DNA from 3 places in the Amycolatopsis thailandensis genome. Region 2 is predicted to be linked to each of the others. Evidence: predicted binding sites of a transcription regulator. Region 2 holds the regulator's gene; each other region holds the start of a gene.
The links. The regulator HspR, encoded in region 2, represses chaperone genes until heat shock. The targets are predictions, from matches to a motif close to ANNTTGAGTNNNNNNNACTCAANNT.
Positions count from the first base shown of each region.

Region 1: a site for HspR is predicted at 4,016-4,040, ahead of lon (endopeptidase La). Genes of this name have one in related genera too.
Region 3: a site for HspR is predicted at 3,828-3,852, ahead of ACFWMR_RS37455 (adenylate cyclase). Genes of this name have one in related genera too.

Region 1 is NZ_JBHXJK010000062.1:24,317-31,716, forward strand. It holds gene ACFWMR_RS24235 (putative bifunctional diguanylate cyclase/phosphodiesterase) at 1-1,783, opposite strand, end outside; gene ACFWMR_RS24240 (GNAT family N-acetyltransferase) at 2,064-3,002, shown strand; gene ACFWMR_RS24245 (SAM-dependent methyltransferase) at 3,041-3,889, shown strand; gene lon (endopeptidase La) at 4,057-6,459, shown strand; gene ACFWMR_RS24255 (helix-turn-helix domain-containing protein) at 6,855-7,328, shown strand; gene ACFWMR_RS24260 (alkaline phosphatase PhoX) at 7,325-7,400, shown strand, end outside.
Region 2 is NZ_JBHXJK010000017.1:85,845-93,244, reverse strand. It holds gene ACFWMR_RS09730 (globin domain-containing protein) at 96-1,196, shown strand; gene ACFWMR_RS09725 (lytic polysaccharide monooxygenase) at 1,358-2,107, shown strand; gene ACFWMR_RS09720 (DUF305 domain-containing protein) at 2,104-2,703, shown strand; gene ACFWMR_RS09715 (heat shock protein transcriptional repressor HspR) at 2,771-3,199, opposite strand; gene dnaJ (molecular chaperone DnaJ) at 3,205-4,380, opposite strand; gene grpE (nucleotide exchange factor GrpE) at 4,414-5,181, opposite strand; gene dnaK (molecular chaperone DnaK) at 5,178-7,049, opposite strand; gene ACFWMR_RS09695 (alpha/beta hydrolase) at 7,216-7,400, opposite strand, start outside.
Region 3 is NZ_JBHXJK010000158.1:9,181-16,580, reverse strand. It holds gene ACFWMR_RS37475 (D-Ala-D-Ala carboxypeptidase family metallohydrolase) at 1-57, shown strand, start outside; gene ACFWMR_RS37470 (NUDIX domain-containing protein) at 63-695, opposite strand; gene ACFWMR_RS37465 (adenylosuccinate synthetase) at 692-1,885, opposite strand; gene ACFWMR_RS37460 (hypothetical protein) at 1,882-2,856, opposite strand; gene ACFWMR_RS37455 (adenylate cyclase) at 2,859-3,827, opposite strand; gene ACFWMR_RS37450 (hypothetical protein) at 3,960-4,391, shown strand; gene ACFWMR_RS37445 (hypothetical protein) at 4,407-4,784, opposite strand; gene ACFWMR_RS37440 (hypothetical protein) at 4,808-5,056, opposite strand; gene ACFWMR_RS37435 (hypothetical protein) at 5,187-5,387, shown strand; gene ACFWMR_RS37430 (hypothetical protein) at 5,626-5,859, shown strand; gene ACFWMR_RS37425 (CDP-alcohol phosphatidyltransferase family protein) at 5,897-6,532, shown strand; gene gcvH (glycine cleavage system protein GcvH) at 6,596-6,979, shown strand; gene garA (glycogen accumulation regulator GarA) at 7,105-7,400, shown strand, end outside.

The DNA of each region.
Region 1 (7,400 bases), on a different contig from region 2:
TGCTGGCCATGTAGCCGCGGACCTCTTCGCCGCCCTTGGTCGCCCGGACGGCGACGTCGGCGCGTTGCAGGAGCCCGTCGACGTCGACCTGCTCGTCGTCCTCCGCCGACGACGTGGCGAAACCGATCATCGCGTTGGCTTCGACGGAGAGCCGGTCCACCGGGTACGGGGCGACGAGCTCCGCGCGAAGCAGTTCCGCGGCGGCCTGGGCGCGCTCCGGCGCGCAGCCGACGAGAAGCGCCGCGAAGGACGCGCCTTCGAGCCTGGCGAGCGGGACGTCGGGGCCGAGCGCGTCGCGGATCCGCCGTCCGGCCGCGATGACCATCCGGTCGGCCCACACGTACCCGAGGGCGTCGCTGACGGTGGAGAAGACGTCCAGGTCGACCCTCAGCACGACCGCGTCGACCTGTTCTCGCAGCGGTTCCTTGGCCACCTGGCGGAAGCCCGGCCGGTTGAGCAGGCCGGTCAGCGGGTCGTGGTAGGCGTCGTGGCGCAGGGTCGCGAGCAGGCGCCGGTTGTCCAGCGACGTCGCGAGATGGCTGGCCATGGTGCCGAGCAGCTGGATGTCGTACTTGCCGAAACCACGCCAGCGGGACAGCCTGTCGTGCGCTTCGACGACGCCGAGGAGCTGGTTCGCGCTCCGCAGCGGGACGACCAGCGCCTCCTGTGCGCCGCGGTCGAGCAAGGCGGAGCGGACGTCGGGATTGGCTTCGGTGATCCGGAAATGCCGGACGTGCGCGCCGGGCAGACGCAGCAGCGGGTCGTCGGCGGCCGGGTCGACGGGCGGCAGTTCGTCACCCGCGACGACCATCCGCATGGTGTCCTTGGGTTCCAGTCGCAGCCTGAGCACGACACGGCCGGCCGCGAGCTGGTCTTTGACGCGTTCGGCGATGGTCGCCCACTCGCGGACGTCCACACCGCCGACGAGTTCGTCGGCGCGCCCGGCGGGTCGCGCGGCGGCCTGCTGGCCGGATCGCGCGACCATCAGGCTGACGTCGGACAGGGCTTCCATGTCGCGCTGCTCGCGGAGCAGGTCGGAGTACGCCCAGTACAACGCGGTGAGCCCGAGGAACACGGCCAGCACGAGCGGCCAGGCCTTCGGCGTACCGGAAATGACCAAATAACCGGAAAGACCGACCGAGGCGTTGACGAAGCCGACGACGAGGATGCGGCCGGTCAGCCGGATCGCGGTGCTGACCCGCATGCGGCGGCGCAGCACGCGGACGGCGGCGAGCGCGAGCAGCGTACTGACCAGCGGCGCGGTCAAAGTGCCTGCCAGCGCGGCGATCCAGGTCATGTCGTGGGCGCCGGAGGCCTGTTTCACCAGTCCCGCCACGGCGAACGCGCCGGTGATCTCCAGCAGGAAGGCGCCGGCGTTGTAGAGGACCCGGCCCGCGACCTTGCGCGCCAGCAGGGTTCCGATGCCCGCCGCGAGATGCGCGGCGAGGACGACTTCGAAGGGAGCGACGAAGAATCCGATGACCAGCGGGATCTCGGTGAACGAGATCGTCCACGAGATGCCGCTGCGGACGTCGACGTTGATCCCGAGCTGTTCGGCGAGCAGGAACGCGAGCGCGAGGATCGGCCCGATCCAGAGCAGATCGTCCGAGGCCTCGAAGTCCAGCCACAGGCTGACCGCGGCCGCGGCGGCGATGCCCATGGTGAGTACCGCGAAGGTGTAGACGCGGAACCGTCGCTCGTCGGTACGAGCCTCCGTAACGGCGCCTCCCTTGCCCGCCGCCGTCTGTGCGGCGCTCGCGGGCCTGCCGTTCGTGTCCGGCATCCGACCTTCCTTCCCGGCTGCCCAACCGGTCCTGTCCTACCGCGACCTCGGGGACGAGGGCAATACAGTACCCCGGAGGGCGTACCCAAGTCCCATTCGAGACAGTATGAGATCACCCCAGGGTTAACAATGGGCGCGTCGCGCTGACCTGCGTGGACCAAGGGGTGAAATGGGAGCGATATTCGCGTTCCCGCCGACTACCGGAAGTCACCTGGCGCCACGGTCGAGCCAATCTCGTGAAGTTCCCGTCGGACCCGTCAGTAGGGGCTTGAATAGTCCTATGAATAGCCACGCCATCGCCGCCGGGCACGCCGAGCGGCTCGCCACCGTGGACGCCCTGCTCCCCGAAATGCCTGCACTGGAGCCTGTCGAGGGCTCCGTGTCACTCTCCGCGACAGCGGGCGACTCGGCCGCCGCCGGAATGTCGGTACGAACCGAAGCGGGCCCCGATTCTGTTGACTCTCCGTGGCGGGCGCTCGTCGAACATCGGCTCGAAGCCCGGCTCACCGGACCTCGCCCGGAAGCGGCCCTCGACGCATTACTCACCCGATGGGATGAACATCTGAAGGCGGTCGCCCCACCCGGTGATGTCGAAACGGCGGCGACCGTGGTGCGGCCCAGCCGGGATTCGCCCGGCTCGGCCGAATTGCTGCGCCGCGGATTCGCTCCGGTGCTGGTGATCGCGGTCCGCCCGGCCGACCGGCTCGCCGTGACGGGGCCGCCCGCCACTCCCGGAGTGCACATCCGGCCCGCCGAAGCGGATGATCTGGAAACCGCCGTCGGACTCGAGCTGGAATTGCAGCGTTATGACGCGCAGTTCGGTTCTGTCACTTTGCGCGAGGGCGCGGAGGAAGCGATCACCGCGGACCTGTCGAAAGAGCTCAAGCGGGAAAACCCGACGTTGTGGATCGCCGAGCTGTACGGGCGCCCGCTGGGCATGGTGCGGGTGCAGTTCCCCGGCGAGACGTCGTGGATCGGCGGCCGGGTCGCGGCCGAGAAGGTCGGGTACCTGTCGTCGCTGGCGGTGGCCGAACCGGCGCGGTCGAGCGGCGTGGGGTCGGCGCTCGCCGCGCACGCGCACCAGATCTTCGACGAATGCGGGACCGAAGCCGTGCTGCTGCACCACGCGCTGGCCAATCCGCGGTCGACGCCGTTCTGGTACGCGCAGGGCTATCGGCCGCTCTGGACCTACTGGCAGCGGCGGCCGGCGGTGTACTGATCCCGATAGGCTCTTTTCCAGGAGAGCAGGGGGTTTCTGTGACCAGTGACGATGACGCGGCCCCGGTGGCGCCGACCGGGGTCGACACCGAAAAGCCGTCCGCGGCGAGGATCTACGACTGGTTTCTCGGCGGGACCCACAACTGGGCCGTGGACCGTGAGTTCGCCCGGCGGCTGGAGCGGCAGTGGCGGTGGGTGAAGCCGGGCGCGCAGCACAACCGCGAGTTCATGAACCGCGTCGTGCGCGCGGCACTCGAAGCCGGGATCCGGCAGTTCGTCGATCTGGGTTCCGGCGTCCCGACAGCCGGGAACGTGCACGAGATCGTCCGGGAAGAGCTGGAGCCGGGCGATGAGGCGAAGGTCGTGTACGTCGACTACGAGCCGGTGGCGGTCGCGCACGCGGAGCTGATCCTCGAACGGCACGAGGCGACCGACTGGGCCGGGATCGTCCAGGCCGACATGCGGCGGCCGAAAGACGTCCTGCGGCATCCGGAGACGCGGCGGTTGATCGATTTCGAGCAGCCCGTCTGCCTGATGATGATGGCCGTCCTGCATTTCGCCGGTCCGCACGACGATCCGCCCGCGCTGGTCGCGACCTACCGGAACGCGCTGGCGCCGGGCAGCTGGCTGGGGCTTTCGCATATGAGCTTCGGCGGCCAGACCGGTCCGGACGCGGACGGGCTCGGCTGGATGGTCGAGCAGTACCGGAAGACGAGCAACCCGGTGTGGATGCGGGACCGCGAAGAGATCGAGCCACTCTTCGGGGAGTGGCCGCTGATGGAGCCCGGGCTCGTCCATCTGCCCGAGTGGCGGCCGACGCGGGAGCTGCGGCGGGACGAGGAAGGCGCCCGGCCGTTCGCCTGGTGCGGTGTCGCCACCCACCCCTGACATCCGATGTCTAGGCCCATCGCGTCGCGTTTAGCCCGCTAAACGCGACGCGTTGGGGCGCGGAGGTCCGAGGGGTGGGTGATCGCTGACGGCGAACGCGAGAAGGAAACAAACGGGTCGATCGGAGAGTTGAGCTAGGCAGACTCAACTAACCGAGGAGTGCACAGATGACCGACAACCGCCTCCTGCCCGTCCTCCCGCTCGATGACGACGTCGTGCTGCCGGGCATGATCGTCCCGCTCGACCTCGCCGACACGGAGACGCGCGCCGCGGTGGAGTCCGCCCAGGCCAACACGCCTGCCCAGGCTTCTTTCCCGGGGATCCGGTCCGGCGCCGCCACCAAGGCCGAGGTGCTGATCGTCCCCCGCGTCCACGGCGAGTACGCCGAGCTCGGCACCATCGCCACCGTCGAGCGCATCGGGCGCGTGCCCGGCGGCAAGACCGCGGTGCTGCTGCGCGGCACCCGCCGCGCCGTCGTCGGCCGCATCGCCGACGGTCCCGGCGCCGCCCGCTGGGTCCACGCCGAGGTCGCCACCGAGACCACCGACGACAACTCCGCGAAGCTCGCGTCCGAGTACAAGAGCGTCGTCCTCGCGATCCTCCAGCAGCGCGGCGGCTGGCAGATGATCGACGCCGTCCAGGAGGTCGAGGATCCGTCCGCGCTCGCCGACCTCGCGGGCAACTCGTCGTACCTGAACACCGAGCAGAAGCTCGAACTGCTCTCCGCGCTCGACGTTTCGACACGGCTCGAAAAGGCCCTCGAATGGAGCCGCGAGCAGCTGGCCGAGCTCGAGGTCACCGACACGATCCGCAAGGACGTCCAGGAGGGCATGGAGAAGCAGCAGAAGGAGTTCCTGCTGCGCCGCCAGCTCGAAGCGATCCGCAAGGAGCTGGGCGAACTCGACGGCACCGCCAACGACGACGACTACCGTGCCCGCGTCGAGGCCGCGGAACTGCCGGACGCGGTCAAGAAGGCCGCACTGTCCGAAGTGGACAAACTGGAGCGGACGTCGGACCAGTCCCCCGAGGGCGGCTGGATCCGCACGTGGCTGGACACCGTCCTCGAACTGCCGTGGAACGAGCGCACCACCGACGTCCACGACATCGCGGCCGCGCGCGACATCCTCGACGCCGATCACGCCGGTCTCGACGACGTGAAGGAACGCATCATCGAGTACCTGGCTGTCCGCAAGCGCCGCGCCGAATCGGGTCTGGGCCCGGTCGGCGGACGCCGTTCGGGCGCGGTGCTCGCGCTCGCCGGCCCTCCCGGGGTCGGCAAGACCTCGCTCGGCGAGTCCGTGGCGAAGGCGATGGGGCGCAAGTTCGTCCGCGTCGCGCTCGGCGGCATCCGCGACGAGGCCGAGATCCGCGGGCACCGCCGCACCTACGTCGGCGCGCTGCCCGGCCGGATCGTCCGCGCCATCAAGGAAGCGGGTTCGATGAACCCGGTCGTGCTGCTCGACGAGATCGACAAGGTCGGCGCCGACTACCGGGGCGACCCGACGGCCGCGCTGCTGGAGGTGCTGGACCCGGAGCAGAACCATACGTTCCGCGACCACTACCTCGAGGTCGAGCTGGACCTGTCCGACGTCGTGTTCCTCGCGACGGCGAACGCGCTCGAAACCATCCCGGGCCCGCTGCTGGACCGGATGGAGCTGGTCACCCTCGACGGCTACACCGAGCACGAGAAGGTCACCATCGCCCGCGACCACCTGCTCCCCCGCGAGCTGGACCGGGCGGGCCTCGGCAAGGACGACGTCACGCTGACCGACGGCGCGTTCAGCCGGATCGCCGCCGAGTACACGCGGGAAGCCGGTGTGCGCAACGCGAACCGGACCATCGCGAAGGTGCTGCGGAAGGTGGCGACCAAGGTCGCGCTCGACGAGGTCGAGCTGCCGCTGACGATCGACGCCGACGGGCTCGAGACCTACCTCGGCCGCCCGCGGCACCTGCCGGAGTCCTCGCTGCCCGCGTCGACCCAGCGCACGTCGACGCCGGGGGTGGCGACCGGTCTCGCGGTGACCGGCGCCGGCGGTGACGTCCTCTACATCGAGGCGTCGCTGGCGGATCCGGAATCCGGCTCGACCGGACTGGCCCTGACCGGTCAGCTGGGCGACGTGATGAAGGAGTCGGTGCAGATCGCGTTGTCGTACCTGCGCTCGCACGGCGCGGAGCTGGAACTCCCGGTCGGCGACCTGAAGGACCGCGGCATCCACGTGCACGTCCCCGCGGGCGCGGTGCCCAAGGACGGGCCGAGCGCCGGCATCACGATGACGACCGCGCTGGCATCCCTGCTTTCGGGCCGGGTCGTGAAATCGGACGTCGCGATGACCGGTGAGGTGTCGCTGACCGGCCGCGTGCTGCCGATCGGCGGGGTCAAGCAGAAGCTGCTGGCCGCGCACCGGGCCGGGATGAAGACGGTGATCATCCCGCAGCGCAACGAGCCGGACCTCGACGACGTCCCGGCCGAAGTGCTGGCACAGCTGGATGTCCACGCCGTGGCGAACGTCCGCGAAGTGCTGGACCTCGCGCTGGCCCCGGCGACGGCTCCGGTCGCCCAAGCGGCGTAACGGCGCGAGACCGAAGGCCCCGGATCCGTCCAGGATCCGGGGCCTTCGTCGTACGAACCCGGACGATCCCGGACATTAAACCTCCTTAAACTCACTATCACGATTTGATAACGTACATTCCGTGCCATCCATCCGGAGGCCGCCACTGAGCCTTGAGAGGGCAAGGTCATGAGTCACGGAATCCTGCCGCCTCGGCGGCCGAGGCGAAGCTGCGTTTCGGCCGGTCAGATCGTTTGCCTGAGCATTCTCACCGTATTGACCACGGCGCTGACCTTCGCCGGTACGAGTGCGCCGATCGCGGCGGGGATCGCGATCACCCTGTTCGGTGCCGTCGTCCGCCCGGTGCCCGCCCGGGCACGCCGATGAACATTTCCCTCACCACGGAATCGGACTTCATGGCGCGGCTGCGCGAACTCCGCGACCGGAGCGGCCTCAGCATCCGCGCGCTGGCCGCCGCGACCGGTCAGTCCCGAAGCACCTTGGCCGATTCCTTGGCCCGGAACACTTTGCCCGGCAACGAAAACCAGATGCGTGTCCTGTTGCGAGCCCTGCTCCGGGCCGTTCCCGGCGAACCGGGACTCGACGAGTATCTCGCCGATTGGCGTCACCTGATCGGACGTCGTCACCACCGTGATGGCGGCTGCGCTCCGGTCGACCGGATACTCCTCGCCCTGGAAATCGCCGAACAACGAGGTGGAGCCGAAGCACCGGGCCTTCGCAAGGCGAAGGAAATAGTGCTGGGCGAGGCTTCCCTACGAAAGTTCTCCCCTCCCGGTGAATACGCCGCGAATTCACCTGGAAGTCCCGTTTCGCCCGTACTCTCCGATCCGCTCCTTCCCGCACCACCACATCAGCGGAGGCACGAGTGAAGCGACGGAATTTCCTGCGCGCGGCCGTGGTCGGCGCCGGCGTCACGGCGTTCGGAAACAGGCTCTCGGGGG
Region 2 (7,400 bases):
CAGTGAAGTACGAGCATCCACCCAGATCGTCCAGATCTTCACCGATTCCCGTTCCGCCGTTGATCGAGACACCCTCGGTGGACAAGACCGTCCAGATGGCGAAGCTCGTCCGGACGAGTTTCGCCGCTGTCGAAACGAAGGCCGACGAGCTCTCCCAGTACTTCTACGGTGCGCTTTTCTCCGTTTCGCCGGATACCAGGGCGTTGTTCCCGATCAACATGGCCACCCAACGAAATCGTTTACTGCGCGCGCTCGTCTACATCGTGCAGATGGTGGACCGGCCCGAAGAACTCACCACCTTCCTCAGCCAGCTCGGCCGCGATCACCGGAAGTTCGACGTCCTCGGCCGGCATTACGACGCGGTCGGCGTCGCGCTGATCGCCACGTTGAAAAGGTTCTTGAAAGACGACTGGACGCCCGAAGTCGAGGAGGCCTGGGTCACCGCGTACGGCGTCATTTCGAAGACCATGCGCGACGCCGCGAGCAAGGAGATCGGGCCCGCGTGGTGGAAGGCGCCCGTCGTCGAGCACCGGCTCGTGTCCCCCGACGTCGCCATCGTCAAGGTGCGCACCGATCAGCCGCTCCCGTACCGGGCCGGCGGCTACGTCAGCGTCGAAGTCCCGCAGCGGCCCCGGATGTGGCGGTACCTCTCGCCCGCCACCGCGCCGCACGACAACGGGTTGATGGAGTTCCACGTGCACGCCGTGCGCGGCGGCTGGGTCTCCCGCACGATCGTCCACCACACCCGCTTCGGCGACGTCTGGCGCCTCGGTCCGTCGCTCGGCGCGCTTTCGGTGCACCACACCGAAAGCCGTCCGCTGCTGATGATCGGCGGCGGCACCGGCGTCGCGCCACTGCTCGCCCTGCTCGACGAGATGTCGCGCTGGAAGAACAACCCGCCGGTGCACCTGTTCTTCGGCGGCCACCGGCCGGACGACCTGTACGCGCTCGACCACCTCCGCGGGCTGACCGTCACCTGCCCTTGGCTGACGGTGACCCCGGTGACCGAGGAAGGCACCATCGCCGGTGGCGACCGCGGCACGCTGGCCACCGCGGTCACGCAGCGCGGCGCCTGGAAGGAGCGTGACGTGTTCGTCGCCGGTTCGCCGTCGATGATCCGCGCGACGATCGCGAAACTGCTCGCCGCCGGGACCGACCTGGCCCGGATCAAATACGACCCCTTCACCCTGGACTGAGCCCCATACTTCGTTCGTATTAGGCCGATCGGCTGTTCTACCTGGGCCTGACGCAGCAGTAGGTCTGCGAATCATTGACCGCGGTCACCGGCGGATTTATGGTCTAGACCACATTGCTCCCCCTCAACGGGAACACCGTCGTTCCATCCCCAGGAGCCGGCATGACCGTCAAACGCAAGCTCGTGGCAGCCGCCGCCGGTGCGATCCTCGCCCCGATCGCCATCGTCGCCATCCCCCAGGTGGCCAGCGCCCATGGCTACGTGCTGTCCCCGCCCAGCCGCCAGGCGAACTGCGCCCAGGGCAAGGTTTCCGGCTGTGGCGCCATCGTCTACGAACCGCAGAGCGTCGAAGGCCCCAAGGGGCTCCGCAGCTGCAACGGCGGTCTTCCGGGATTCGCCGAGCTCAACGACGAGTCGAAGTCGTGGCCCGCCGCGTCGGTCGGCAACAGCGTGACCTTCAACTGGAAGTTCACCGCCTACCACCGGACCACGAACTACGAGTACTACATCGGCGGCACCAAGATCGCCGACATCAGCGGGAACAACTCCGCGCCCAAGGACCCGACGTCCCACACGGTCAGCCTGAACGGCTTCAGCGGACGGCAGAAGGTCCTCGCCATCTGGAACATCGCGGACACGCCGATGGCCTTCTACAGCTGCATCGACCTGCAGATCGGCGGCGGCAACCCGCCCACCAGCAACCCGCCGACCACCAGCAACCCGCCCTCGACGTCGAACCCGCCGAGCAGCACCACCAACCCGCCCACCGGCGGCACGTGGGCGGCCGGGACGGCCTACACGGTCGGCAGCACGGTGACCTACGGCGGCGCGACCTACCGCTGCCAGCTGGCCCACACGGCCATCCAGGGGTGGGAACCGCCGAACACCCCCGCGCTCTGGACCCGGCAGTGAAGCTGGCCCTCGTTCTCGTCGCCGGTCTCGTGGCCCTCGCGGGCTGCGGGGCCGGTGATGGCTCACCTCCCAACGCCGGTGCCCCGATCTCCCCGGTCCCTCAATCGGCCGCGCCGGCGTCCGCCGACTACAACGACGCCGACGTGATGTTCCTGCAGATGATGCTCGCCCACAACGACCAGGGCGTGGAGATCGTCAAGCTGGTGAAGACCAAGCAGGCGCAGAAACAGGAGCTCAAGGATCTCGCGGCCGCCATCGAGGCGACGCAGCTGACCGAGAGCACCGACATGCGGAACTGGCTGAAGAACTGGGGCAAACCCGAGACGGGCTCCATGGACCCGAACGCGCACCATCATCACGGTGGCGACGGGCTCACGGACAAGGGTCTGCTCGAAGCGCTGTCCAAAAAGGATGGTGCGGAGTTCACCCTCGACTTCGCCGACATCTTCGTGGCGCACCAGCACAACGGGGTCGCGCTGGCGAGGACCGAACTGAAGGACGGCAAGGACCCGGGGTCGAAGGCCCTGGCCCAGCGGATCATGGACTCGCGCACCGGCGAGGTCCAGCAGATCCGGACCCTGGTCCCCGGCCAGTAACGCGTTTAGTCCTCTAAATGCCCAGGACGCCTTCCGGCGCCAGACCACGGTCAGGGCATTTAGAGGACTAATTGCGTTTTTTGGGCTTCCAGACGACGAGCGCGGTCTGCTGCCGCAGCGGAACGAGATCCTTGCGGTAGGAGGCGTGCACGGCCGCGGCCGTCTGTTCGGCGGTGAGGTACGCCGCCGTGAGCTCCTCGGTCAGTTCGGCGATCCGGGCGCGGAGCGCGTCGACCTGGTTTTCCAGCTCGATGATCCGCTTGATGCCCGCGAGGTTGACACCGTCCTCTTGGGACAGTCGCTGCACTTCGCGGAGCAGCGCGATGTCCCGCATGGAGTACCGGCGGCCACCCCCGGACGTCCGGCCCGGCGACACGAGCCCCTGGCGGTCGTAGGACCGCAGGGTCTGCGCGTGCAGGCCGGACAGCTGTGCCGCCACCGAGATGACGAACACCGGGGTGTCCTCGTCCGCACCGTGCGGCAGCCCGCCGAACATCGTGCTCACCTGCCTTCGAGAAGTTCGGTGATCTCCGGTCGCGGGTCGTGATCGGACATGGCCTCCGCGTAGGCCTCCAGCGCTTCACGGGCCTTTTCGTCCAATTTGGACGGAATGGCCGCCTGCAGGGTGACCAGCAGGTCGCCTTGCGAGCCGTCCCGCTTCGCGATCCCCTTGCCGCGCACGCGAAGCACGCGGCCGCTCGCCGTGCCTTGCGGCACCTTCAGCGAGACCTTGCCCTCCAGCGTCGGCACGGTGATCGTGCCGCCGAGGGCCAGTTCCGCGAAGGACACCGGCACGGAGATCGTCAGGTCGAGGTCCTGGCGCCCGAACACCGCGTGCGGCGCGACGTGCACGCGGACGTACAGGTCGCCCGGCTGCGCGCCGCCCTTGCCCGGTTCGCCCTGACCGGCCAGCCGGATCCGCTGGTCGTCGGCGACGCCCGGCGGGATCCGCACGGTCAGCGTGCGGGTGCGGGTGCTGACGCCCTCGCCCGCGCATTCCGGGCAGGGGTCGTCGATGATCGTGCCGCGGCCGCGGCAGTCGCGGCACGGCTCGGAGAACGCGAACGCGCCCTGGCTCCGGCTGACCAGCCCGCTGCCCTGACAGGTCGAACACGTCCTCGGGGAGGTCCCCGGCTTCGCGCCGTTCCCGCCGCAGGTGGAACAGGTCGCCGGGCTCGACAGCCGCAGCGGCAGGGTCGCGCCCTTGACCGCCTCGGTGAAGTCGATCCGGACGTCGGTCTCCACGTCCGCGCCGCGCTGCGGCCGGTTCGCCGTGGCACCGGCCGCGGCGCCTCGGCGGCCGAAGAGACCGCCGAGGATGTCGCCGAGACCGCCGAAGCCGCCCTGCTGCTGGCCCGCCTGGCCGAAGATGTCGCCGACGTCGAAGCCGCCGCTCCCGCCGCCACCGCCCGGGAAGCCGAAGCCACCCGGACCGCCGGAGCCGAAGAGGCGGCGAGCCTCGTCGTACTCCTTGCGCTTGGACGCGTCGGAAAGAACGCCGTACGCCTCGGAAACCGCCTTGAACTTCTTCTCGGCCTCCGCGTTGCCCGCGTTGGCGTCGGGGTGGTTCTCCTTGGCCAGCTTGCGATAGGCCTTCTTGATCTCGTCCGCGGTGGCGTCGGAGGAGACGCCCAGCTCACGGTAGAAGTCCTTACCGATCCATTCCCGTGCACTCACCGAACGTCTCCTCCTTTCACGCCGTATCGCCGATCAGCGGTTGTTCTCATCGAAAAGTTCGCCCTCGAGCGGCAGCTCGCCGCCGACGGGCGGGTCCACCGGGGCGTCCTGCGCCGCCGGCGCGGGAGCGGCTCCCGGCTCGTGGTCGGTGACCCCGACCAGCGCCGCGCGCAGCACGCGCTCGCCGAAGCGGTAACCGCGGCGCATGACCGTGGTGACCGTCGGGCCCGCGACGTCCGGCGAGGTGCTGTGCTGGACGGCTTCGTGCACGCTCGGGTCGAAGGCTTCGCCCTCGGCGCCGAACGGCTCGAGCCCCGACCGCTGCAGGCTCCCGACCAGCTTCTCGCCGACCGCCTTGAAGGCACCCGTCAGATCGCCGTGCTGCTCCGCGCGCTCGAGGTCGTCGAGCAGCGGGAGCAGGTCGTTGACGACCGACGCCTTCGCACCGGTGACGACCTGTTCGCGGTCGCGGTCCACGCGCTTGCGGTAGTTGGCGTACTCCGCCTGGAGACGCTGGAGGTCGGCGGTGCGTTCCGCCAGCTCCTTCTCCAGTCCGGTGGCCACCGTCACCGAATCGTCCACGATGGAGTCCCCGAGGCCGGGGCCCGCGTGCGTCGCGGGCTCCGGCGCTTCGGTCACTACCGGTTCTTCGGCCGGAGCGGCGTGCTTCGGACCGTCCTGAGGTTCGGCCGGGGCGGCCGGACGGACCTCACCGGTCAGCGGGTCGATCCGCCTACGGTCCCGCACGACCACCGGTTCCTCCGGGCCACGGCCCTCGGTCTCGTCGTAGCGTCCCGTCACTTCTTGTCCTTCTCGTCCTCTTCGACGATCTCGGCGTCGACGACGTCGTCCGCCTTGGCCTGGGAACCGGTGCCCGCGCCGGCCGTTCCGGCGGCGCCTTCACCGGCGGCACCTTCGGCGCCCGGGGTGGCGTTGGCGTAGAGCGCGGTGCCCAGCTCCTGCGAAGCGGTGTTCAGCTTCTCGATGGACTCGCGGATCTTCGCCGAGTCGGTGCCCTTGAGCGCCTCGTTGGCCTCGTCGATCGCGGACTTCACCTTGCCCTTGAGCTCCTCGGGCAGCTTGTCCTCGTTGTCCTTGACGAACTTCTCGGTCTGGTAGACCAGCGTCTCCGCCTGGTTGCGGGTCTCCGCCTCCTCGCGGCGCTGCTTGTCCTCCTCGGCGTGCGCCTCGGCGTCCTTGACCATGCGCTCGATGTCGTCCTTCGGCAGCGCGGAGCCACCGGTGATCGTCATCGACTGCTCCTTGTTCGTGCCGAGGTCCTTCGCGAGGACGTGCACGATGCCGTTGGCGTCGATGTCGAAGGTGACCTCGATCTGCGGCACGCCACGCGGGGCGGGCGGGAGACCGGTCAGCTCGAACATGCCGAGCTTCTTGTTGTGCGCGGCGATCTCGCGCTCACCCTGGAACACCTGGATCTGCACCGACGGCTGGTTGTCGTCCGCGGTGGAGAAGATCTCCGAACGCTTGGTCGGGATCGTGGTGTTGCGCTCGATGAGCTTGGTGAACACGCCGCCCTTGGTCTCGATGCCCAGCGAAAGCGGGGTCACGTCGAGCAGCAGGACGTCCTTGACCTCGCCCTTGAGCACACCGGCCTGCAGCGCGGCGCCGACGGCGACGACCTCGTCCGGGTTCACGCCCTTGTTCGGCTCGCGGCCGCCGGTCAGCTCCTTGACCAGGTCGGACACGGCCGGCATGCGGGTGGAACCACCCACGAGCACGACGTGGTCGATGTCGCCGACGGCGACACCCGCGTCACGGATGACGTTGTTGAACGGCTTGCGGGTGCGCTCCAGCAGGTCCGAAGTGATCTTCTGGAACTCGGCGCGGGAGAGCTGCTCGTCGAGGAACAGCGGGTTCTTGTCCGAGTCCACGGTGATGTAGGGCAGGTTGATGCCCGCGGAGTTCGAGCTGGACAGCTCGATCTTCGCCTTCTCGGCCGCCTCACGGATGCGCTGGAGCGCCATCTTGTCCTTGGTGAGGTCGATGCCGTTGGAGGCCTTGAACTTGTCGACCAGCCAGGTGACGATGCGCTCGTCCCAGTCGTCGCCGCCGAGGTGGTTGTCACCGGAGGTCGCGCGGACCTCGACGACACCCTCGCCGATCTCCAGCAGCGAGACGTCGAACGTACCGCCACCGAGGTCGAAGACCAGGATGGTCTGTTCCTTCTCGCCCTTGTCGAGGCCGTACGCCAGCGCGGCCGCGGTGGGCTCGTTGACGATGCGGAGCACGTTCAGGCCGGCGATCTGCCCGGCCTCCTTGGTGGCCTGCCGCTGCGCGTCCTCGAAGTAGGCGGGGACGGTGATGACCGCGTCGGTGATGGTCTCGCCCAGGTACGCCTCGGCGTCGCGCTTGAGCTTCATCAGCACGCGGGCGCTGATCTCCTGCGAGGTGTAGGCCTTGCCGTCGATCTCGGTCTTCCAGTCGGTCCCGACGTGCCGCTTCACCGACCGGATGGTCCGGTCGACGTTCGTCACGGCCTGGTTCTTCGCCGGCTGACCGGTCAGCACTTCGCCGTTCTTGGCGAAGGCGACGATCGACGGGGTGGTGCGTGAACCTTCCGAGTTGGCGATGACCGTCGGCTCGCCGCCCTCAAGGACAGCGACGACCGAGTTGGTCGTGCCGAGGTCGATGCCGACCGCTCGCGCCATGGTGTGATCCTCCTGCTAGTTCGTGACCTGCACGTTCGACCCCACCTTGAGTGGGTGTCACGCAAGTTCTATCGGGATGATGCGGTCTCCGTCAAGCCGGACTTGAGCCGACTGCACTCAACCTTGTACCCGGCTCAACGTGCGACCCGGGTGTCTTGTTCCCGGGCTACCGGCAGACCGTGCCCGGAGCGGGTGTGAGCCCGCTCACCAGGTACTTCACCTCTTCGGTGCGCACGCAGGCCGAGTTGAGCAGCCCCGTGTGCCCGTACCCGGCGTCGACCAGCAACGCCGAGTTCTCGATGTTCCGCGCGAGCCCCTTCGCCCAGACGAGCGGCGTCGCCGGATCGTGTT
Region 3 (7,400 bases), on a different contig from region 2:
ACGCACGTCGCCCACCGGTCCAGCCGGTTCTGGTCGGCTTCGGCCTGCGGGATCTGATCCCGCTATTCCCAGCGCCACAAGGACGGCGGCCGTCCTCCCTTGGGGAGGGCGGCCGCGTGTTCCGTGGTGCGCCGCAAGCCGGGGACCCGCTCCATGGTCCGGCCCAGATTGGCCGGATAGGGGCGGTCCCCGGTCAGTGCCTCGGTCGCGTCCAGCGCCTGCGCCGTGGTGAAGATCGGCCCCAGCAACCCGGCCGTGAACGTGACGTCGCGCCACAGTTTGTCCGCCAGCAGCGGACGGCAGTCCGCCACGATCCGGTCGTGGTCGAACGCCAGCGGGGGCACCTCGTCCAACGGCGCCCACACGACGTTCCCCGGATCGTCGAGCGCCGGGGAAGTGGTGGCCCACAAGGCGACCGACAGCGTCGGACCCCGGGGATCACGGTTCGGCTCGTCGAAGGTGGCGAGCTGTCCCGTCGCCGAAAGCGCGTCGGGCGGCAGCCCCAGTTTGGTGACCGCCGCCCGGCCCGCGGCGTCCCGCAGCCGTTCTCCGACCCCGAGCAGCACCCCGGGCAGGGCGAGCTTGCCCGCGAACGGCTCGGCGGCTCGCGGTGCGATTCCCAGCAGGACTGTGCGGGTGCCGGGGGCGAACCGCACCACGAGCACGTCCACGGACACCGGCGTCGACTCGATCACGCGTAGATTGTCGACCTTGCCTCCGTGACCCGGTAACCCGCCCTGTCCGGGCCGTACCCGGCGACAGCCACCGGCAGCCGCGCGCCGAACCACGCCAGTGGATCCGGCAGCTCGACGGCGGGGGAGCCGTCACCGGGCACGACCCGCAGGCCGGTCGCGTCGAGGTGGGTCACCGCGAACGCGTCCACGCCGTCGCAGGCCGCGAGCGCGTAGTCCAGCAGCGCCGCGTCGAGGTGGCCCGCCCGCCACGCGCCCTGGAACTCGCCGGTTTCGTTGTGGACCTCGGGAAACCGGGCCAGCACGGCGGCGGACTCGCTGGGAAGCGGCCCCGCGCCGTGCCGGGTGAGGTACGTCCGCGTGACCCCCAGTACGGCATGCGGACGCCCACCCAGCAGTGCGCGGGCGTTGTGCGGGGTGGTGGTGGACCAGGTCGTATGCGGATGGAACCCGTGGTGCTGGTCGAGGAGAACCCCCTGCGCTCCCTCGAAAACCAGCCGTCCGGCGTCCGCGAGCCGACCCGTTTCGTCCCCATCGGTGATCCGCACCGCGCCCGCGAAGTCGCGGTACAGCGCCACCAGTTCGTCCACGCTGTGCGACGGTGTGGCGAGCGGCGCGTAGAACCGCGCGAGCGCGTCCAGTTTGCGCCGCAGCACCGACGGCCGAGCGCAGTCCGCGACCGTGGGCGCTTCCCCCGGTGTCCCGATCACCTCCTGGTTCTCCACCACCTCACCCGGCACGGCCCCGGCCAGCAGCGAGTACCAGACGGTCTCGCCGATGCCCTTCCCGCACGAGCCGTGCCGATCCACGCCACGGGCCTCCTCCCTGGCCCGGTTGGCGTGGATGTGGAACGGCGTCGTGAGCAGCGCCCGGCCGTCCACACTCAGCAGCGAAAGCGGATCCCGGACGCCGCCGGTTTCGAGCAGCCGGGCTTCCGCCGCCAGCGCGAACGGCTCGACCAGCACGAACCGCGACAGATGGGTGGGCACGCCGGCGAACGTGCCCGCCCCGAACTGGCTGAAGGTGTGGTGGCGCCCGTCCACGACGACGTTGTGCGCGGCCTGCGCGCCCCCGTTGAAGCGGACGACGGCGGTGGTGGGCCGAGCGGCGCAGAGGGCGTCGACGACGGCGCCCTTGCCCTCGTCGCCGAAACCGAGCCCGACCACCACCACGTGCCCGTCCAGGAGGCTCACCGCAGCACCACGTCGCTCGGGCCACCCGGCTCGGGGACCGCCGAGGTGACGACCGATTTGGTGCCCAGCTTCGCCAGCGCCTTGCCGACGGCCTTGCTCTCGGCGACCGAGCCGACGTCCGCGAGATCGGCGAGCACCCTGTCGACGTCGACGACCCGTTCCTCCAGTCCGATCGTGGCCGCGATCAGCTCGCACACCGCGCCGGGGTCGTCGAGTTTGAGGAAGTTCTGGCCGAGCAGGCCATTCCAGTGCTCGCCGATCTGCGGGTCGTTGTAGTACGAGGACTGGTTCGGCAGGACGAAGTAGACGTGCCACTTGCGGGCCAGTTCCCGGTAGACCGAGGCGGGGTCGATGTCTTCCCGCACGTCGTCGCCGATCACCCGGCGGATGTGGCGGGCCTCCAGCGCGGGCTTGTTCAACTCGTCACCGATGAGGAACAGGTAACCCTTGCGGCCGCGGTTCTGCCAGGCGTCCGTGACCACGTGCCGGGCCATGAAATAGGCGGCCAGTTCGTAGGACTCGCTCTTCTGCCCGCCGCCACCGCCTTCGAGGAACATCGTGCGCAGCTGCTCGTCCATCCGGTTGTCCGATTCGAACTGCCCGACCTGCAACGGGACCCGGTCGCTGTCGGCGTCGCCGATCGCGCCGAACAGCACCTGCGGGTCGGCCAGGTAGCCGCGGCGCTTCAGCAGCCCGTGCAGTTTGCCGAGTTTGCCCTGCATGATCCGCGGCACCCGGCGCATCGAGCCGGTGACGTCGAACAGCACCGCGATCGGCGTCGAATCGCTGTGATCGGCCGAATCCCGGCATTCCCGGACGGCGTTCTTCGGGTCGAGCGCGGGCGCGGCCTTCCAGTCCTTGGCGGGTTTGGCGCGCAGATCGGCGCTGTAGCCGAAATCGTCCTCGCCCTTGGCCGCGCGGAAGGTCTTCGCGGCGGCGTAGGCGTTGTCGTCCCAGTGTCCGTGTCCCATGGTCAGGCTCCTGTCTCGGGGATGATGAACGGGCGGAAGGTGCGGGGGCCGTACAGCTCGCCGAGCAGGTCGTCGTACTCGTCGAGGAGGTCGACGACGTCGGGTCGCTGTGCCGGGTCTTCCTGCGTGCACCACGTGGCGAACTCGCGTTGCCGGGTTTCCGTGGGCGCCAGCAGGGAAAGCATCAAACGATGGAGCATGTGGACGTCGGTGGCCGCGGTCATCGGCAGTCCTTTGTGGACCTCCGGCGGATATTCGGCCGAGTTGTCCGTCGCCAGCGGGAGAGTGCCGCTTTCGACGGCGAAGGACCAGCCCACCAGGACGATCCCGTGCTGTCCGGGATGGACGAGCACGTTGTCCGCGGTGAGATGGCCGTGGACGAGACCCGCGCGATGCGCGCCCGCCACGGCACGCAGCAGACGACGGTGCATCCAGGCGTAATCGCGGCCGTCGAGCCCGTCCGGGAACGCCTCGCCGATGTCGGCGAGGGTGACGAACCCGTCGACGATCGGATCGAGAACGCTGAACGCGCGGTCACCCCTGGCCACCGGGCCGGAGGTGTCGAGCAGCCGCGGGTAGTAGGGCCGCAGCCAGCGGTGCCGTTCGGTGAAGCCGTCGAGAGCGCGCAACGCCGCCCACTCGGCGTGGATCAGCGGGTTGAGCGCCGGGTCCCGGACGAGTTTGACCAGATGCGGCCCGGTGGTCCGGTAGGTCGTCGCGATACTGCCCACCGCGTGCGGAACGGTGAGGGTGTAGCTCGACGTCGCCGTGGTGACCGTCTGACGGCGGGCACGTTTCCAGTCGTCGTAGTGGCGATTGAGGGTCGCGGCCGCCTGATGCGCCCGAGTGTCGCCGGGATTGCGGTCGGGGTGAAGCACGGCGGCCAATTCCCGGTAGGGGTATCGGGCGAACAGAGTGGCCGCGTCGACCGAGTTCTCGATCATCGTCACGGCTTCGTCCCTGGTGAGCATAGTTTGAGTCTAGACGACTCTTACCTCGGGTGGCAAGGGGGCCTCGGGTGACCGCGAGCACGTGGGCACAAATCCCGTGCCGTCATGGCGCTTCGGTGAATAGGCTCAAACAGCCGAACGGAAAGGACTTTCGTGCCGGGAAAACCGCGGAAATCCAGGATTCTCTTCTCGGTGCTGGCCGGGATCTCGTTCGTTTATCTGATCTGGGCCATCGTGGGATCCGTGGGTGATCGCGTGCATGAGTTGAAGACCGGCGAGGACGTCACGGTCTCCGCTGTCTCCGGATGCACGAAGGGAGGGCCGCCGATGAGCGGCCCCCTTCCCTACTGCGAGGTGGAATGGCGGTTCGACGACGGGCGCGCCGGACGAGGGAGGATCGAGGGCGAAAGGGTCGCGGAGGGCGACAGGGTCTTCGCCGGTGACGGGGTCGCCTACCCGTCGAGGGCCTCGCGGATCTGGGGTCTGTCGCTGATCTCGCTGTTCGGCCTGGCGCTGTCGGGCATGCTGATCAGCCTGGTTGTCCTCAGCCGGAGGGAGCAGATCCGGCGGCGCCGCGGGAAATGACGCCGCCGGGCGTGTTCAGTTCCGGGTGGCTTCGATCTGCCGCTCGTCCTCGGTCGAGCAGCTTGTCACCGGATCGTTCGGCCCGCTCCCGCAGGTCCAGGCGCCGATCACCACCGGTCCGGGGCCCTGAGGCGACGCGGCTTCGGCGGGCGTCAGCTTGGCGAAGTAGTCCGTGAGCACCTGTGTCGCTTCGGTGCATTCGGTCTTCCCGCGCGCGACGACCTTGTTCTTCGAGCCTTGGAGCCCGGAGACCTCGCCGCAGGGTGTCCCGGCGGCGGCCGGCGCCGCGGCGGGGGAGGACGGCGGCGGAGCGGCCGCGGGGGCGGGATCGGCGCCGCAGCCGCTCAGCAGGACGACGGCGAGCGCGGCGGGAAGTGCGGAGAGGGTCTTCATGGGCCCTTCTTCTCGGGGATGGTTCATTCGACGGGGACTACGGCGGCGAACACGTTCTGCTCGCCCTTGCTGCAACTGGTGCCGCCTTGTGCGGCCGGGGCGCCGGAAACGCACAGCCAGCCGTCGACGGTCTCGCTGACCGGTTCGTCCGAGCCGGCGGACTGGCGTCCGGCGATCCTCTTGTGGAAGGAGCCGACGATCCCGGTCGCGTCCGCGCAGGAGACCCCGGGCCCGTTGAGCACCTGGAGGGTCAGTCCGCTCGCCGCCGTCACCGTGCCGCACGAACCCTGTACCGGTTCAGCGGGTTTCGGCTGGGTGGTGGGTTTCGGGGCGGTGGACGGACTTGGCGCGGTCTGCGACGGAATCGGGGGCAGTGACGTGACGGATATGGCCGACGGAGGCGTGGGAGGCAAGACCGTCATCGAGGTGACAGGCGGTGGCGGATCTTCGCCCGAACAGGCGGCGAGCGTCGCGGCGATCGCGCAGACCGCGAACAGGCGCCGGCACGTTCCCGTGGTCGTCGAGACGGGCAAGGCGATCCTTTCGTCGGCCGGTCGTGGCCGGCCCATTCTGACCCGGCCGGGCCCGATGCCGTGGCATTGAGCCACGTTCGATTCGCGGGAGGTTATCGCGCCGTCCGCGTGGCGGTACGCGAGGACCGCCCAATCACTGTCCATTGTGGACAATTAACATGCCGTTCACGCCTCGGCGACAGCCTGTTGCCGCGACGAACCGATCGGACGAATCCGGCGCCGAACCGTTAACACGCGGCCCCGTTCTGCCGAAAACAAAGGTAGCGCTCCGGCGTGTCCCAGTCCCCGTCACCGAAACCGTGAGAGCGATGAAGACCGACGAACAGACCGATCCCGCGTCACCCCAGGCCACCGCACCGGCGAACACGGAGCTGCCACCGACGGCACCGTGCACCGTCGTCTGGTGTGGCGGCCGCCCGTACGTCCTCGAAAGCTCCGCCGGCCACACGCGCTGGATGGGCACCGACCACCGAGGCAGGCCCGTGGCGCTGACCAGCGCGGACCTGCAACGCCGCGGCTGGACCCACACCCGGGCCAGCTGACGCGGGAGGACCTGCCGCCGCTGGATAGGCTGAGCGGGTGAGTACGCCCCCCGAACCGAGCGTGACCAGCGAAGAGCCTTCTTTGCTGCGGCAGGCCCTGAACGTTCCCAACATGCTTTCGATCCTCCGGCTCGCCGGGGTGCCCGTCTTCCTGTGGCTGCTCCTCGGTCCGAAGGAGGACGGCTGGGCGCTCGCGCTGCTCGTGTTCAGCGCCCTCACCGACTGGCTCGACGGCAAACTCGCCCGCTGGCTCAACCAGATGTCGCGGCTCGGGCAGCTGCTCGACCCCGCCGCCGACCGGCTCTACATCCTCGCCACGCTCATCGCCTTCCTGATCCGCGACATCATCCCGTGGTGGCTGGTGGTCCCGCTGGTCGTCCGCGAGGCCGTGCTCGGCGTCTGCGTGCTGTTACTGCGGCGCCGCGGGTTCGCCCCGCCGGAGGTCACCTACATCGGCAAGGGCGCCACCTTCGTGCTGATGTACGCCTTCCCGTTCCTGCTGCTCACGCAGGGCGGCTCCGACATCGCCGCCATCGCCCGGCCGATCGGGTACGCGTTCACGGCGTGGGGCGCGGTCCTGTACGTCTATTCGGGCGTGCTGTACATCGTCCAGACGGCTCGGGCACTCCGGACGGCCGAACCCGCGGACTTGCGGGAGGCGCCGGGCGCGTGACCCGGCGGGATGCGAAACTGCGCGCGTCGGATTCGAGCGAGGGCGTCAGAAAGGGGAGCGGCGTTGTCCACTCCAGAAGAACTGCGGTACACCGAGGAGCACGAGTGGGTCTCCGTGCGCGACGGAGGGCTCGTGCGCGTGGGCATCACGGAGTACGCCCAGGACCAGCTCGGTGACGTGGTGTTCGTCGAACTGCCCGAGGTCGGCAAGCAGGTCGGCTCCGGCGACGCGTTCGGCGAGGTCGAGTCGACCAAGAGCGTTTCGGAGCTGTTCGCCCCGCTCGACGGCGAGGTGGTCGCGGTCAACGAAGCGGTGACCGAGTCGCCCGAGCTGATCAACAGCGACCCCTACGGCGAGGGCTGGCTGATCGAACTCCGTCTCGACGACGCGAGCTCGGTCGAATCCCTGCTCGAGGCCGAGGCCTACCAGGCGCTGATCAAGGAATAGCCGCAGGCCGCGGCCCTTCGGGAAGAGTAGGGGGAGCCGCGGGCCGGAGTTTCGATCAGGCACGGTACGTTTGACCTCCACACGTTCTTGAGTAGTGGCAACACACATGCGTTAGGAGAGCTCAGGTGAGCACGAACGACGGGCCCGGCGTTCCCCCGGAGCAGTCTCCGGAGCGGACTTCTGTCTTCCGGGCCGACTTCCTGGCCGACGTCGAAGGCACTGAGGCTCCTCCGGCTGCCGAGGCCCCCGTCCAGGGCGTGGACGCGCTGCCCGCGGGTTCCGCGCTGCTGGTCGTCAAGCGGGGACCGAACGCCGGTTCGCGCTTCCTGCTGGACCGCGACACCACCAGCGCGGGACGGCACCCGGACAGCGACATCTTCCTCGACGACGTCACGGTTTCCCGGCGGCACGCCGAGTTCCG